Regions from separate parts of the Colwellia sp. RE-S-Sl-9 genome, predicted to be linked through region 3. Evidence: predicted binding sites of a transcription regulator. Region 3 holds the regulator's gene; each other region holds the start of a gene.

Region 1 (4,221 bases), 1.9 Mb from region 3:
GATCTGGGTGCAAAACAAAATCGTTTTTCTTCTGTTATTAGAAGTAACGATAATACCGCACAAAACTTGTCAGCTTCACGTTCACGTGTGCTTGATACAGATTATGCTGCAGAAAGTGCTGCATTAGCAAAAAGCTCAGTACTACAACAGGCATCAAGCTCAATGCTTGCACAGGCAAATCAACAACCACAAATAGCACTATCGTTATTGTAGTGATTTATTTTTTTATGGTGGCCTTTAAACCCTCTTTCTGAGGGTTTTTTATTATAGGAAAAATAAAATTTTCTTAAAAATCAATAAAAAATGCTGTTTTGAAATAAAAAGCTAAAAAAGATTAAAGTTATTTAAAAAGTAACCGATATAGTTTTTAAGAAGCAGTGAGTATCAATACTGATTATTAAATACTAGCTTCGTTAATCGAATTCATTGAAGGGTAATTTACCCAGGAGATATTATCATGGCATTAGTAGTTAATAGTAACGTTCAATCATTGAACTCACAGCGTCAACTGCAAAACTCAACCAATAGCTTAGCTGATAATTTTGAGCGTTTATCTTCAGGTAAACGTATTAACAGCGCTAAAGATGATGCGGCTGGTCTACAAATTTCAAGTCGTCTTACTGCCCAAATTAACGGACTTAATCAAGCATCACGTAACGCTAACGATGGTATTTCATTAGCGCAAACAGCAGAGGGTGCACTAGATGAATATACAAATACATTGCAACGTATGCGTACATTAGCGGTGCAATCAGCGAATGGTTCAAATAGTGACTCAGATAGAACTGCGTTAGATTCTGAATTTAGCGAGTTAGAACTTGAGTTAACGCGTATTTCATCACAAACATCTTTTGCTGGTGAGAATTTATTAGATTCATCGTTTACAAGTAAAGCTTTTCAAATTGGTGCCGATGGTGGTCAAACGATTACCATTTCTATTGCACAGAACTTTACTGCAGCGTCTATTTTAGGGAATGCTACAGCTACAATCTCTTCGGCTGGTGGCGCATCTACAGCTATCGGTAATGTTGATGCTGCTTTGGTTAAAGTGAATACAGTGCGCGCCGATTTAGGTGCTAAGCAAAACCGTTTCGCTTCAGTTATTCGTAGTAACGACAATACGGCACAAAACTTATCAGCATCACGTTCACGAGTATTGGATACTGATTACGCTGCTGAAAGTGCTGCATTAGCTAAGAGTTCAGTATTACAACAAGCATCAAGCTCAATGTTAGCTCAAGCGAATCAACAACCGCAAATAGCATTATCATTATTATAACAGCGAGTAATAGAGGCAGGTTATTAATAATCCATTAGCCTCTAATAAACTTTTGTACGTGTTATTGACGTTATTTACTAAAGTATATTTATGACGTGTCGATAACATAGGTATATGAAGTGAAGTTAAGTACATTCACTTTAAATTAATTCAGATAGGGCTTTGTAAGTCCGAAGGAGAATAACATGGCTTTAGTAGTTAATAGTAATGTTCAATCATTGAACTCACAGCGTCAACTTCAAAACTCAACTAATAGTTTAGCTGATAACTTTGAGCGTTTATCTTCAGGTAAACGCATTAACAGCGCAAAAGATGATGCGGCTGGTCTACAAATTTCAAGTCGTTTAACGGCGCAAATTAATGGCTTAAACCAAGCATCACGTAACGCTAACGATGGTATTTCATTAGCGCAAACTGCTGAAGGCGCGTTAGATGAGTATACAAATACATTACAACGTATGCGTACATTAGCAGTACAATCAGCTAACGGCTCAAACAGTACTGCGGATAGAACCGCACTTGATGCTGAATTTGGTGAGTTAGAACTTGAACTTACGCGAATTTCAGATCAAACTTCATTTGCTGGTGAAACGCTTCTCGATGGCAGTTTTACCAATAAAGCATTTCAAATTGGTGCTGATGGTGGGCAAACAATTACAGTATCAATTGGTCAAAACTTTGATGCAGCAACTATTTTATCAACAGGTGCTGCAACTATCGCTACAGATGTTGGCGCTACGTCAGCAATCGGATTAGTTGATAATGCGTTAGTAAAAGTGAATACTGTACGAGCTGATTTAGGTGCAAAACAAAATCGCTTTTCTTCAGTTATTCGTAGTAACGATAATACAGCGCAAAACTTATCAGCATCACGCTCACGTGTATTAGATACTGATTACGCGGCAGAAAGTGCAGCATTAGCGAAGAGCTCAGTGTTACAACAAGCATCAAGCTCAATGTTAGCTCAAGCAAATCAACAGCCGCAAATAGCATTGTCATTACTGTAGGTTTTACTTAAAAAGTAGTAACAGAATAATGACACTCCTACTTGAGTGTCATTTTCGTATATAAAATTTGAAATTGGAGGTGCCCATGTCTATTAATATTGCTAATAACAGCCCTATAAATATGGCAGATGATCTTAATCAATTGAATAAAAATACTAAATCATCCCCTGATTTAGCAATTGAAAAAGGCAAAGCATTTGAAGATTCAGCTACAAAAGAAACAACTTTAAAGCTTAATAAAGTTGCCGAATTACAAAGAGTAAAAGAGTTAGAAGAGCAATCAATTGAAGATAAATCTAGTGAAAGCTTAGCTGAAGAAGCGAGTATAGTTTCAGATGCAATGAAAACAATATCTGAATTTATTAACATGCCGATCAGAACAGTTAACTTTACTCAAGACGATGGCTCTGATAAGACCGTGATTAAAATTTTCGATTCAGAAAATAATGAATTGATAAAACAGTTCCCTTCAGAAGAAATTCTTTCTATTGCCCAACGAATTGTCGAGCTTAGAGAAGACGTAAGTAAAAAAACTGGTATACTTCTTGATGAGAGTATCTAAAACATTTAGATGATAGGTGTTTAATATATAGGAGACAGCATAATGAATATTACACAAGCAGGAATAGGCTCAGGATTAGATCTTGAATCAATTATAGAGGCTTTCGTAACCGCAGAATCTGTCCCACAAGAGATACGATTACAGGAAAAAGAAGATCGCTACAATACTGAATTATCAGGTATTGGTAGCTTAAAATCTGCTTTGTCTACTTTTGAAAGTAGCGTAAACGAATTAAAGGATATTGATAACTTTAATCAACAGACTGTTACAGTATCAGGCGATAATTTCTCTGCTACAACTAATGGTTTTGCTACATCAGGTTCTTTTGACGTTGAAGTCATACAACTTGCAAAATCCACAAAAATACAAACAACGAATTTTGCAGACTCCTCTACAACTGTTGGTGCAGGTACGTTAACCTTTAATTCTGCCAATGGTGATACTTTTGACGTTACTATAGACGCAGCTGATGATTTATCGACTATCCGCGATAAAATTAATCAAGGTACAGGAAATTTTGGTGTTAATGTTACTCTCGTTAATAGTGATAACGGTACATTTTTAACTTATACAGCAGCCGATACAGGTACAGATAACGCTTTAACGGTAACTTCTGGTGACGCAGCACTTAGCGGTTTATCTACATCTGCTTCTGAAATAGTAACTGCAGATAATGCTATTATTGAAGTTGATGGGAATGTTATTACAAACTCCACTAACGAATTTAAAAATAATATTGAAGATGTGACTATTGTAGCAACAAAGGTTAGTGATGCAGGCGTTACCTCAAAGTTAGATGTTACTCAAGACACTAGCGTAGCAAATACACTCATTACTGATTTTGTTGCTGGATATAATGCTTTAGTTGATAATATGATAGGGCTAGGAGCCCCTGTACAAGGGCGGTTAGCCTTTGATGCCGACTTACGTTCAATGCGCGGACAGTTGTCCGATATTGCTATTAATCAAGTAGCAAGTTTGGCAGGTAATTCTATTCAGTCGTTAAATGATATAGGTATATCATTTAATAAAGAAGGCCGACTCGAAATATCAACAGTTGCAACAGGTTCATTAAAGAGTGGTGCAGAGAAATTATCAGACGCTATTTCAAATGACATAAATGGAGTTGGCGAGCTTTTTGCTAGTACAGATGGTATCGTCAGCCAATTGACAGCGTTAATTGATAACTATAATGGTGGTGATGGTACATTAACTAAAAGACAAAGTGCATTGAATGAAAATTTATCTGGAATTGCAGATGAATATACCGCATTAGAGACTAAACTACGTGATTATGAAGATACACTACGTAAAAGGTTTTCTTTTCTTGATTCGTCGGTAGCTCAGTATAATGCAACAAGTGACTGGTTGAC
Region 2 (4,221 bases), 1.9 Mb from region 3:
AAGCAGTTTACAAGTTACTACTATAACAAAGGTGTTAACTGGAAAAACATGCCTGCGCTTAACTACAAAGAACATGCAGACATGCGCTCGTTCCCTCCTGGTTCGGCCGTGTTAGATATTGAACGTGGTGGCATGACGGATATTCATCCCCATTTTTGGCAAACAGATACTTCTGTATCTTTATCATCTTGGGGATATGTAACTAACCATAAATATCGCAATGCTAATTCATTAGTAGATGATTTAATGGATATAATTTCTAAAAATGGCTCTTTGTTATTAAACATTGGTCCAAAACCTGATGGAACAATTCCTGAACCAGAAATTGCTTTACTAAAAGAAATTGGTGATTGGTTAGCTGTAAATGGTGAAGCGGTTTATAACACTCGACCTTGGATAACTTACGGTGAAGGTGAAACTTACGTACCAGATGGTAAAAACTCGAATGATGCTGAGAAAAACCGTAAAGACTTTAACAGCAGCGATATTCGTTTTACCCAAAACGAAGGAACTTTATACGCAACAATGTTAGCGTGGCCGGGTGATAATGCGAAGGTAACAATTCGTAGTATTAATTCTAAAAACTATACAGATAAAATCGCTAAAGTTGAATTAATTGGTCATAAAGGTACATTAACGTTTACACAAACAGCTAAAGGTTTAATGGTTAACCTACCCGCAGGTTCTCCTTCTAAGCACGCTCAAGTACTTAAAATAACTAAGGGTTAATATCTTGCTTTAAAAAGAGTATTTAAATGAATACTCTTTTGAGTTTGTTGTACTATAAGTTTACGACTTCCCAAACTTAATGGTGCAACAAGCTCTCCCCTCAGTTTTATTATTAATATACCCGTTATCATTCAAGATGCAGGTTTCAGTGGGAACTAAAAACAATTTATGCACAGATTTCACGTTCCAAACGAAATCTAAGGTCTACATCCATGTAAGAACCTGACTAAAGTTAATAACGCAGTATAAATTGTTTTTAGACCCATCGAAGAAGCGCTTGAGCAAAATAACTTCATCAACAATGCTTTTTATAAGGGAGCAACCATTATTACAAAGCATTCCTTGAATTGATATCGCTCAAGAGCTCTGAAATAGCCTTTTGATTGGTAAAGGGTATATATACAAGCTGCTGGAATAAAAGCAAAATACCCTGTAAATAAATTCGGTTTAATTACTATGGTATATAAACAAAAATCCCTTCTGCAGCCCCCCACTTAAAACTCTATTCTGACTTAAGTACCTATTTTCTATATAAGGTAAACTTCTGTTTCTATAAGCTACAAAGAATAAGTCAGCTTTACAAAAATATAAGATAAAGGTTTTACTGCTTTCCTCAGAACCGATAAGTAAATCGTTTTATCAATAAATTCAGAGGTGTAGTATTCGATATACCTATTTACAACAATATAAATCAAAATAATTTCTTCAGTATAATTAACCAATGATGCTCTGTGCCTGTTGTGCTCCTTGCATTTAATAATCCCAACGAGTAAAAGCCTTTATCAAATAAGGTTAACTAACCTCAACTCGGGTTAATGAATGTTAGAGAATGAATTAAAATACTTATTTATGAGAAACTTAATCTGTATCGTTGTTCTCCTAAGCTATATTAGTCTCTCAACAGTGATATTTTTGTGTATAACAAGGCAAATTTTTCTATCTAATAGTAGTAGCGCAAAAATAGCTTGTTGAGTAACTTTGCTTATCCCGAATTGAGGTTAACTATTGTCAGATGTAGTATCGATGAATTTTTCAGCTAACACCAACCATGCCAAGGACTTTAAGGTAGCTTTAAGGTTCTAATAGTGACAGTATCGATCCATAAGCTTTATTGATCACATACAGTGTTAATAGGTCTGCGAGGGTTTCAATCTGACTGGATTTGAAGTTACTAATAATGCCTAGCGCTGTTTTTATATATTATGCAAAATTATATTTAAAATTTTTAGCTAATTTAATAACTAGCTTTAAATAACCGACTTTTCCAATGTTAAATTTATGCTTTCATTTATAGAGTTTAACCACTCTGCCGCTTTAAAATCTAACCTAGCTGCTTTAAAGTCGTTATCTAATTTTTTACTCTTATACTTTTTCTGGCAATAAAGGCTAGTATTTTCTAGTATATTTTTTGCTATAAATTTTTTGTCGTCTCTAAAGGCAAGAGGGGTTGGATTAATGGCATTGAGTAAACGGAGTTCTGATAAATTATTACCTTGAACTAAGTCAGCTTGGTTATAAGATCCAACTTGCTCTATCTCCTTTAATGATAAAAGCTGCGCTTGAGGTAACTTAAACTGCTTCCTTAAATTATCTTCGTCTGTTTGAGATGTAGCTATTTCTGATTTAGGAAGTGAGAACTGTGCGTGAGCTTGAACATCATCAGTAAGCATCGCCAGTAATAAAGAAAATTGAGACCGTTCTTTTTTATGAACACATTGGTTAAGCTGCTCACCTAACTGCAATTCATTTATTAATATCTCATTTTTTATATTATCTACAAGCAATTAAGCACACCCACAAATCATCTTAATATTTATATCGGCATGTAATAAAAAATAATTAGCAGATTTTATTATTATTTTCGCTGTAAAATACATAACTCAATAGCCGATAGTAATGAAGAACTGCTAAAAATGTTTGAAATAAATAAAGCGACAAAACAAGATAAAAAAGATATTAAACGCTTTTATAAAGACAACAACTACTCAGCGAGTTTTATGGGCTACGATCATACTTATATAATAAAAATGGACAACGTCATCATTGGCAGTGTAATACTTTCTTATATCACTAATAGTAGTCAATATGGATTGTTGCATGCATTATTAATTACTCCCCTTTATAGAGAAAAAGGTTATGCCAAGCTATTAATAGAAACACTACAATGGGAACATAATCATATTATTTGTTTTGCTGATAAAAAGTTATACCGCTTATATAAAGACATAGGTTTTAAAGAAAGTGAATCCCTTGAAATCCCTAGTCATTTTATAGACAGGTATAATTGTTATTTAAAAAAGAATAATGATTTAAAGGTATTTCTAAAAATCAATTATTCCTTAACCAAAATAACTAATTAACCTGAGTTCGGGTTAAGATATAGTTAACTCATTGAAAAGTAATCACTAAAAAATCAGTTCGCTTCTAGCTTGATAATTTTACTTAATTCAAGACAAATTTACGCGTCAATAGCTGGCCTATTGCAAGTGAATTTAACGCAGAAGTTAGTAAAAACAGCTGCTAGAAGAACATTTATTAAGCCGAGTTCGGGTTAATTAATACCAAACGCATTAATGAATTGACCTATTTTATACGAAGAATAAATGGTCAAATACACAGGTTCATCGTTCCAGACGGAACCTAAGCACCAACGTCCTGTAGGCGAGGCATTTATTATAATAGGGAGTGCTCTAATTATTAAATAACAATGTAATACCATTCCATCTTAAGTTTTTCCCACCTTAATCCAATCTCTACTACACATTTTCATGACCCGCTTTGCATCACTCACAAATGAGTTCCATGCATCAGAGCAAGCATCGAGGATGTCATCATAGCCTTGAAAGCACCTATTCGCTAAATGATGTTGGCGCAACCAACTCCAAACTTGCTCTATTGGATTCAACTCAGGTGAATACGGTGGTAATACCAATTAGATCATATAATTAGACTAATTGGTATAAACCTTCGTTGATGTAGTTCGCAACCCAATCATTAACAATTCTTCTACTAATATTAAGTGTTCTAGCAACTTCTGATCTATTCTTACCCGATTTAAAATGTGAAACGGCTAGCAAGCGCAGCCTCATTCGATGATCTTTTACTTTGTTGGAGAGTATTTTTAATTCTTGTGAGCTATGAGTGTTCAATGTCATTTATTATGAGTAAATAAATGACATTAGATCACATAATTAGACTAATTGGTATTACTTTGTTGGAGAGTATTTTTAATTCTTGTGAGCTATAAGTGTTCAATGTCATTTATTATGAGTAAATAAATGACATTAGATCATATAATTAGACTAATTGGTATAATTGGTCATTAAGGCAAGTATAAATAATGAATGGGTTATTTCGATTGGTATATGTACAGGACCTCACATAAAAAATTCTACACACTTTCGACCTTGGAACGACTGCTGCAATGTTTAACACCAGACAGCAAAAAGCCCGACTCTTTCGAATCGGGCTTTTCTTAATGAGAAGCCTAGC
Region 3 (4,221 bases):
CTTCATCTTGCTCAAACGACATTTAGCAACTCCTTAAAACCCTAAACTTGATAAAAGATCGTCAACATCGTCTTGATCTGAAACAACGTCATCACGCTCTTTACTATTTACAATCGGACCTTCAACCAAATTTTCACCCACTGAAGGTTTAGCTTTATTTTGAATTGAGTCTGAAGACATGCCAAATGCGGTTAGCATTCCAATCAAACCATCTTCAACTTCCCTTACTAAATCAATAACTTTACGAATAACTTGGCCTGTTAAGTCTTGAAAGTCTTGCGCCATCAAGACATCAGTCATTAATATACGAATTTTATCTGTTTCACTTCCTGTTGATTTTAATAACAAATCAATATCTAAACATAACTGTTTAAACTCAGGTAATTCTAATTTATTTTGTATAAGTTTTGTCCATAAAGGATTAACCACTTCGACTCTATTTTGTAATGACTCAAGCACAGGAAAAATAGATTCAACTGCATCCATTGTTTTGTTTGCAGCTTCTTCCGTTCGTTCTATAACATAGTTAAGTCGTTCTTTAGCATCAGGTATATCAGCTTTTGCTAAATCAGTGAGTCGAGAGTCAACTTGAAAATTATTCAAAGAATCATGTAACTGACGGGTTAATTTACCTATTTCAGCAAACAGCTCTGTATTGATTGGACTTTGAATATCTGCAACCAATTCATCAGCCTTGTCTTGCTGATCTGTTTCTAAATATTCAACCAACAATTTAGCTTGTTCTAATGAAACATGTACTTTAGGCAAACTACTCATGCAAAATATCCTTTATTTATTTAGGTATTAAAGAAAGATTTTCAATTAACCTAAGCGTTCGAATATTTTATCGAGTTTAGTTTTTAACGTTGCAGCAGTGAAAGGTTTTACAATATAGCCATTTACACCCGCTTGAGCGGCCATAACTATTTGCTCTTTTTTCGCTTCAGCTGTCACCATTAAAACAGGAATATGGGATAAACTAGCGTCTGCTCGAATAGCTTTTAATAAATCTATTCCTTGCATACCAGGCATATTCCAATCGGTTACAACAAAATCAAACTCTCCTGACTGAAGCATAGGTAAAGCGGTGCTACCATCATCAGCTTCTTGAATGTTAGTAAAACCTAAATCGCGTAACAAGTTTTTCACTATTCGTCTCATCGTTGAAAAATCATCAACTACAAGAACTTTCATATTTTTATCCAAGGCACCCTCCGGTGAGAACATTCAAAAATTTTAAATTACTTATTATTCTACTTAACTTTGCCAAGAATGCATACGAGCTTTTAAACGATGCATAGCTTGACTGTGAATTTGACTTACTCTTGACTCGCTTACATCAAGAACTTGTCCTATCTCGCGTAAATTAAGTTCTTCATCATAATACAATGAAAGTACTAAACTTTCTCGTTCAGGTAAAGTAGAAATACATTCACTTAACGCTCTTTTAAAAACAATCTCTTCAATTTGATTATAGGGCTCGTCACTTATTGATTTATTTTCTAAATTCAAAGCGTCTTCACTAACACCTAAATCATCTATTCCGATTATTTTCCCAGAACTTACATCATTAAGAATATGATGGTATTCATTTAAAGAAATATCAAGTTTATCTGCTACTTCCTTGTCAGTTACATCTCTTCCTAACTCTGACTCTAACTCTTTTATCGCATCACTCACCATACGACTATTCTTATGAACAGAGCGAGGAGTCCAGTCTCCACGTCGAATTTCATCCAACATGGAACCTCTAATTCTTATCCCTGCAAATGTTTCAAAGCTTGCGCCTTTTGTATGGTCAAAGTTATTTGATGCTTCGAGTAGACCGATCATTCCTGATTGAATAAGATCATCTACAAGTACACTTGCAGGTAATCTTGCAAGTAAATGGTAGGCTATACGTTTAACTAAAACAGTATATTGTTCTATTAAAACAGATTTATCTGTTTGAGTACTGTAGGCATCTGCTTTTCCCAAACTATATACTCGCGATAATTAGCATATTAATGTTCTAATAATTGTTCAATAAAGAACTCTAAATGGCCTGAAGGTTGGTGAGGAATTGGCCATTTCATGATATTTTTTGCTAAGTTTTTAAAACCTATTGAAGCGGGTGAATTAGGAAATGCTTCAATAATTGCTTTTTGCTTACGACCTGATTTACGTATGTTTTCATCAAATGGCACAACGCCAACAAGTTCTAAGCCTACATCTAAAAATCTATCACTTACTTTGGCTAGTTTTTCAAATAATTGCTGCCCTTCGTTAGGGCTTCGTACCATGTTAGCAACAACCTTAAATTTAAATACATCATGATCACGACTTAATAATTTCATTAACGCGTAACAATCGGTAATTGACGTTGGCTCATCACATACTACTAACATAATATCTTGTGAGGCTCGACAGAAGCTCAATACCATGTCGGAGATCCCTGCTGCGGTATCAACAATAAGAATATCGAACTCTGTTTGCATATCACTAAAGGCTCGAATTAATCCTGCATGCTCACTAGGTGTTAAATCAACCATAGATTGAGTACCTGAAGTGGCTGGAATAATTTTAATTCCTGCAGGGCCTTCGATGATAATATCGTCTAATTCACATTCACCAGACAACACATGAGAAAGGTTACGTTGAACACGTAGACCTAACATAACATCAACATTGGCAAGCCCTAAATCTGCATCTAGAACAAGTACTTTTTTACCCAGTTGAGCTAATGCTATAGATGTGTTTAAAGACACGTTAGTTTTACCTACGCCACCTTTACCACCTGATACTGCAATAACTTTAATTTGTTGTAAATCTTGCATCTTACGTAAACCACTCGCTTGGTCTATCATTTAAATCTTCTCGTCACTGACACATACACTATTTTCGAAAAGATGTTGCTAAGTAAATACATTATAGCTTAGTACATCTTAACTCGTGAAGTTATAAGCGGTTTTTATCAATGTTATTCAATTTAACTAATTTAATTAGTTTAAGCTAGCTTGTTTTGCTAAACATATTCAATTTATGCTGCACTTGCTTCTTTTTTAGGCATTGGTCGCCATGTACTAGTGTGTTGGTGGTTTATTCGACTACTCATTTTGTCTGCTAAGGCAACTAATTTTTCAGCATTTGCTACCTTAATATCTTCAGGAACTCGTTGTCCATCGGTAAGGTAACCGATAGGTAATCCGTTTTGAATAGCGGTAGAAATAATTTCACCAATACTAATACTCTCATCCAGTTTAGTATAGATACAGCCAGCTAATGGAATTTTTTTAAATCTTTCTACATTTTCTTGCATAACACGCTGCTGAGTATTGGCTGATAACACAAGATAATTACGAATTCTCACACGTGCATTGGCAATTAAATCTGTTAAATGCTGTGCTAAGCGCATGTCTCTCTGTCCCATACCCGCAGTATCAATTAATATAAGTTTCTTTTGTCCAAACTGCTGTAGTAATGAGTCTAATGCTTGTGCATCGTTAGCCAACTTAACTTGGCAACCAATAATACGTCCGTAAGTGGTTAATTGTTCAAAACCACCGATCCTAAAACTATCAGTAGAAATTAATACTACTTCATCAGCACCATGAATTTGTGCAAACCTTGCAGCTAATTTAGCAATAGTGGTAGTTTTACCTACACCTGTTGGACCCACTAAAGAAATAACACCGCCATGATGAATAATATCGTTATTGGTTGTATTTAGTTGCTGTGCTATAAATTTTTTCGCCTGCTCCCAAGCATCTTGTTCATTTTGTTGAGGAGGAATAAAACCAGCTATTTGATCTGCCATATGGTCTGTTAATCCCAAAGCAACTAGCTTGTTTATGAGCAATGCTTTTTGAGGGTTCTTTTGTGCCATATCTTGCCACATTAAACCCGACAACTGATGTTCTAAAAGGTGTCTAATGGTATGCATTTCTTTTTTCATTGTTTCAAATTCATTTGAATTATCATGAGAAAAAGAAGTTACCGAAGGATCATTAAAAACGTCTGTATCATTTGTTTCATCATTAACGATAGCAGCGTCCTTTTGTAATGACGGCATTGAGGAAGTATTTGATTGTTCTATATTTTGTTCTGCGTTTCTTTGCTGAGTCGAGTGTTGTAAACGGTCAGTGAAATTTTTAAATTGTAATTCAATATCATTGCTTGAAGATGTTTTTTCTCTTGAGCTATTATCGTGAGACTCCGCTTGAGCTTCTTGTTGAACTTTAC
Region 4 (4,221 bases), 670 kb from region 3:
GCTAAGTTAGGTGTTAGAACTACAACCAGTGATGCTGACGGTGAAATTGTTTCTGAGAAAGAAGTCAATGTAAGTGCCGATGAACTTAGCAAAGCATTAGATTCCTTTAGAGGTACAACTCAGCAGATCCCTTCTATGTATTCAGCGCTTAAATATCAAGGTCAGCCTTTATATAAATATGCGCGAGAAGGTATTGAGGTTCCTCGTGAATCAAGAGATATAACGGTTTTTAATTTAGAGCTTTTACGTTTTGAAGATGATGAGGTTGATTTATCTATTCATGTGTCTAAAGGTACCTATATAAGAACGATTGTAGATGATTTAGGTGAGTTATTAGGTTGTGGTGCTCATGTTGCTCACTTAAGAAGAAGTGCTGTTGGCAATTATCCTAAAAATAGAATGGTTACTATGGAGCAACTTGAAACCTTATTAGCGCAAGCTGAGGCTGATGAAGTGTCTCCTTCTACACTACTTGATCCTTTGTTATTACCCATGACAACGGCTTGTGATGGGATACCTGCTGTTTTTGTTGATGATATGTCGGCTCATTATTTAAGGCATGGTAATCCTGTACAAACCTCTGATGGTCCTGCTGAAGGTATGGTACAAGTGTTTATTGGTGATAACGAAGACGATGGTGAATTTATTGGTGTAGGCTTCATTGATGATGAAGGCAGAGTTGCACCTAAACGTATTGTTGTGGCAGCAAATTAAAATAGTTAATTTTATTTTCAGCTTTACCATCTTAGATAGAACAACATTAATTACTTATAGGGATTCTTTAATTAGATTCCCTATTTTTTTAAGTGCAGTTAATCGTTTGTCCATAATTTCATGATAAGCAGATAATGTGTTTTATGTTGCTGCGAAAGAGTTTATAGATCATGAAAAAATGGATATTGAATTTACGATAAGAGAAATAGCAACCAATATCCATATTGTTAAACAGTCTCATTTTTATAGTGGTAGTGAGGCAAATTATATACCCGTTACCATTCAAGGTGCTCTGAAATACGCACCTTGATTGGTAACGGGTATAAATATAACTAATGATCCGCAGTAAACAGTTGCAATCGCACACTTTACTGATAGAATACGCGCTCTTTTGTCGTCTTAGCTGAATTAGTGTTTGGCAGGATGAGAATTTTACTTACTTATTCCATACTCGGTTTAAGTAAACACACTAAGGAAATATTATGTCTTTAAACGCTACAGAAAAAGCAGCAATTGTTGCTGAATATGCTCAAAAAGAAGGTGATACAGGTTCACCAGAAGTACAAGTTGCTTTGTTAACAACTCAAATCAACCATCTTCAAGGTCACTTTAAAGAGCACATCCATGATCACCATTCACGTCGTGGTTTATTACGTATGGTAAGTCAACGTCGTAAATTACTTGATTACTTAAAAGGCAAAAACGTTGAACGTTATACTGCTTTAATCGGTAAATTAGGTCTACGTCGTTAAGATTAGATTTATTTGGAAAGAGGAGCCTTATGGCTCCTTTTTTTATGGGATAAGTTAATTATTAACCTTTAGTGATATCACTAAAGGTTAATAATTAAAGAGAAAAAGAAAGCTACTCTTCTATTAAAGGCCAGCCACCTAGTTGTTTCCATTTATTTACAATATGGCAAAACAGTTCTGCTGTTTTTTCTGTGTCATATAAAGCCGAATGAGCTTCACTGTTATTAAAATCTATATTGGCTGCTATGCAAGCTTTAGCTAATACTGTTTGCCCTAATACTAAACCTGAAAGTGTAGTGGTATCAAAACTAACAAAAGGGTGAAACGGAGAGCGTTTAATTAAACACCTTTCTGTTGCTGCATTTACAAAACCTAAATCGAATGAGGCATTATGAGCAACCATGATAGCTCGCTGGCATCCAACGGCTTTCATTTTTTTACGAATTAATTTAAATATAGCTTTCAGCGCTGTTTCTTCATCAACAGCACCTCTTAACGGGTTGGTTGGATCAATACCAGTAAATTCTAAAGCCGCTTTTTCTAAATTAGCACCTTCAAAAGGGTCAACATTAAAATGTATGGTTTTATCTAAAGAAAAATTACCGTCTTCATCAAGGGAAAGGGTTGTTGCTGCTATTTCAAGGAGAGCATCGGTTTGCGCATTAAATCCAGCGGTTTCAACATCTACAACTACAGGGAAGTAACCTCTAAAACGTTGTGCAAAAAGTGTTTTTCCGTTGTCTGCTGAAGCAGTAGTAGATGAATTAAGATCCGTCATACAAAAAGTCTTATTTATTTTGATAATTAATAACAATTATCTCAGAAAATAGCTAAAATAAGTACGAAGAACTGAGTGTTTTTTACTTTTATCCTTTAATTTTAACAATTCATGTTAAAGTTATTTAAATGTTCGTCGATATAGTTACTGTCATTGAAACTAAAATATAATTGATTATGAAAAAATATCTTCTACCAGTTGTTTTATTAGTATCTGTTTGCAATGCAAATGCAGGTATGAGGCAGTATGCGGCTAACTTAGATAACTCTAAGTGGCAATTATCTAACGAATCACGTTTAGAGTGCACACTTTCCCACAATATTCCCAATTACGGCGAAGCTAAGTTTTACAGCAAAGCCAATCGTAAATCTAATTTAGAATTTGAATTAGATATGATGCGCCTACCTGATAATTACTCGTTAGCTGAAGTTCGTTCTGTTGCCCCTAAATGGCGACCGGGTGTGGCAGGTTATACTCTGGCGGATATGAAATTGCATAAACAATTTGCACCAAGTTTACCTAAGAAAGTGGCTTGGACTATGCTAAATGAATTAGACCAAGGTATGAGCCCAACGTTTTATTATGACGATTGGTACCGAAGTGATGAAAAAATATCTGTTGGTTTATCAACAGCTAAATTTCAACGTGCTTATCAAGAGTTTGTTAATTGCGTGGGTAATTTACTAAACTATAATTTTGATGACATTTCTTATACCGTATTAAATTACCAATTTGGCACCGACGATTTAACTAAATCATCTAAACGTAAATTAGCTATGATTGCTGAATACTTAAGTTTAGATACAGAGTTAGAATTAGTATTAATAGACGGTTATTCAGATAGTTACGGTCCAAGAAATGCTAACTATGAAATGTCTAAACGACGTGCTCAAACGATAAGAGAGCAGTTTGTTAAAACTGGTATTGATCCTAGCCGAATAGAAGCTAAAGGTTATGGTGAGAAGCGTCATGTGGCTTCAAATAACAGCATAATAGGTCGTGAAAAGAATAGACGCGTAGTGATTAGAATGGATAAACCATAATTGAGCAAAGCATGTATTAAGGCTTTTAATTTTCGCTAAGTGGTCAATTAATTTATCAACTTGCTATTAAAAAAGTTAAACGTCTCATCTCTCCAGTAAAGCATCTCGAATTTAAGTATTTAAGTTGAATAGGCCTTTAGGTTATCTTAATCTAAAGGCCTATTTTTTATGGATGTTTATATAATGAAATACTTATTAAAAATTATCACTTTAGTCTTAGTTAGTTTGTCTTGTGCGGCAAATGCTCAACTTAAAGATGCATATACCTATGCTAATTATGATCAGGTGACCACAACACATATTTATTTAGACTTAGCTGTCGATTTTGAAGAAAAATCACTTAAAGGGTTTGCTGAACTATCGTTAAAGTGGTTGTCTGATGATCTACAACCTATTTATTTAGATACTCGTGATTTAATTATTAAACGCGTAATGGCACAAAATAACTCAGGTAACTGGGTGAAAGTGCAATATATGTTAGCAAAACGAGATGATGTTCTTGGTGCTAAGCTAACCATTAAACCTCAATTTAAAGCAAAAAAAGTACGTGTATATTACCACTCAACGGAAAAAGCTTCAGGATTACAGTGGTTGCTACCGGAACAAACGGCAGGCAAAAACAAACCTTTTTTATTCAGCCAAAACCAAGCCATTCACGCGCGATCATGGATACCTATTCAAGATACACCCACGGTAAGAGCTACCTATACAGCACGAATTACAACCGATAAAGATTTAGTTGCGGTAATGAGTGCTAACAATGAACCTGATACCGAACGTGATGGTGATTACTTCTTTTCAATGCCGCAAGCTATTCCTTCTTACTTAATTGCAATAGGTGTCGGTGATTTACAGTTTAAAGCCATGAGTAAGCAAACGGGTATTTATGCTGAAGCGTCTATATTAGACGCGGCTGTTGCTGAATTTGATGACA

Evidence for each region. Region 3 encodes FliA, which starts transcription of late flagellar genes. Its sites were predicted from a motif close to CTAAAGNTNNNNNNNNNNNNGCCGATA; they were not measured.
Region 1: the regulator FliA is predicted to act here: its motif matches at 1,357-1,383, upstream of ACM9HF_RS17470 (flagellin N-terminal helical domain-containing protein).
Region 2: the regulator FliA is predicted to act here: its motif matches at 2,546-2,572, upstream of ACM9HF_RS00845 (VC2046/SO_2500 family protein).
Region 4: the regulator FliA is predicted to act here: its motif matches at 2,359-2,385, upstream of ACM9HF_RS06325 (flagellar protein MotY).

The regions. Positions count from the first base shown of each region.
Region 1 covers NZ_CP182631.1:4,032,374-4,036,594, forward strand. Annotated here, with positions in the region: gene ACM9HF_RS17460 (flagellin N-terminal helical domain-containing protein) at 1-213, shown strand, start outside; gene ACM9HF_RS17465 (flagellin N-terminal helical domain-containing protein) at 458-1,279, shown strand; gene ACM9HF_RS17470 (flagellin N-terminal helical domain-containing protein) at 1,465-2,286, shown strand; gene ACM9HF_RS17475 (flagellar protein FlaG) at 2,372-2,848, shown strand; gene fliD (flagellar filament capping protein FliD) at 2,891-4,221, shown strand, end outside.
Region 2 covers NZ_CP182631.1:209,383-213,603, reverse strand. Annotated here, with positions in the region: gene ACM9HF_RS00850 (alpha-L-fucosidase) at 1-729, shown strand, start outside; gene ACM9HF_RS00845 (VC2046/SO_2500 family protein) at 1,977-2,513, opposite strand; gene ACM9HF_RS00840 (GNAT family N-acetyltransferase) at 2,643-3,089, shown strand; partial or broken gene ACM9HF_RS00835 (transposase) at 3,455-3,661, opposite strand; gene ACM9HF_RS00830 (helix-turn-helix domain-containing protein) at 3,675-3,884, opposite strand; rRNA gene rrf (5S ribosomal RNA) at 4,215-4,221, opposite strand, start outside.
Region 3 covers NZ_CP182631.1:2,136,352-2,140,572, forward strand. Annotated here, with positions in the region: gene ACM9HF_RS09155 (chemotaxis protein CheA) at 1-22, opposite strand, end outside; gene ACM9HF_RS09160 (protein phosphatase CheZ) at 34-777, opposite strand; gene cheY (chemotaxis response regulator CheY) at 823-1,206, opposite strand; gene ACM9HF_RS09170 (RNA polymerase sigma factor FliA) at 1,258-1,977, opposite strand; gene ACM9HF_RS09175 (MinD/ParA family ATP-binding protein) at 2,004-2,846, opposite strand; gene flhF (flagellar biosynthesis GTPase FlhF) at 3,020-4,221, opposite strand, start outside.
Region 4 covers NZ_CP182631.1:1,462,233-1,466,453, reverse strand. Annotated here, with positions in the region: gene truB (tRNA pseudouridine(55) synthase TruB) at 1-714, shown strand, start outside; gene ACM9HF_RS06340 (hypothetical protein) at 851-1,024, shown strand; gene rpsO (30S ribosomal protein S15) at 1,197-1,466, shown strand; gene rnt (ribonuclease T) at 1,579-2,244, opposite strand; gene ACM9HF_RS06325 (flagellar protein MotY) at 2,421-3,287, shown strand; gene ACM9HF_RS06320 (M1 family metallopeptidase) at 3,471-4,221, shown strand, end outside.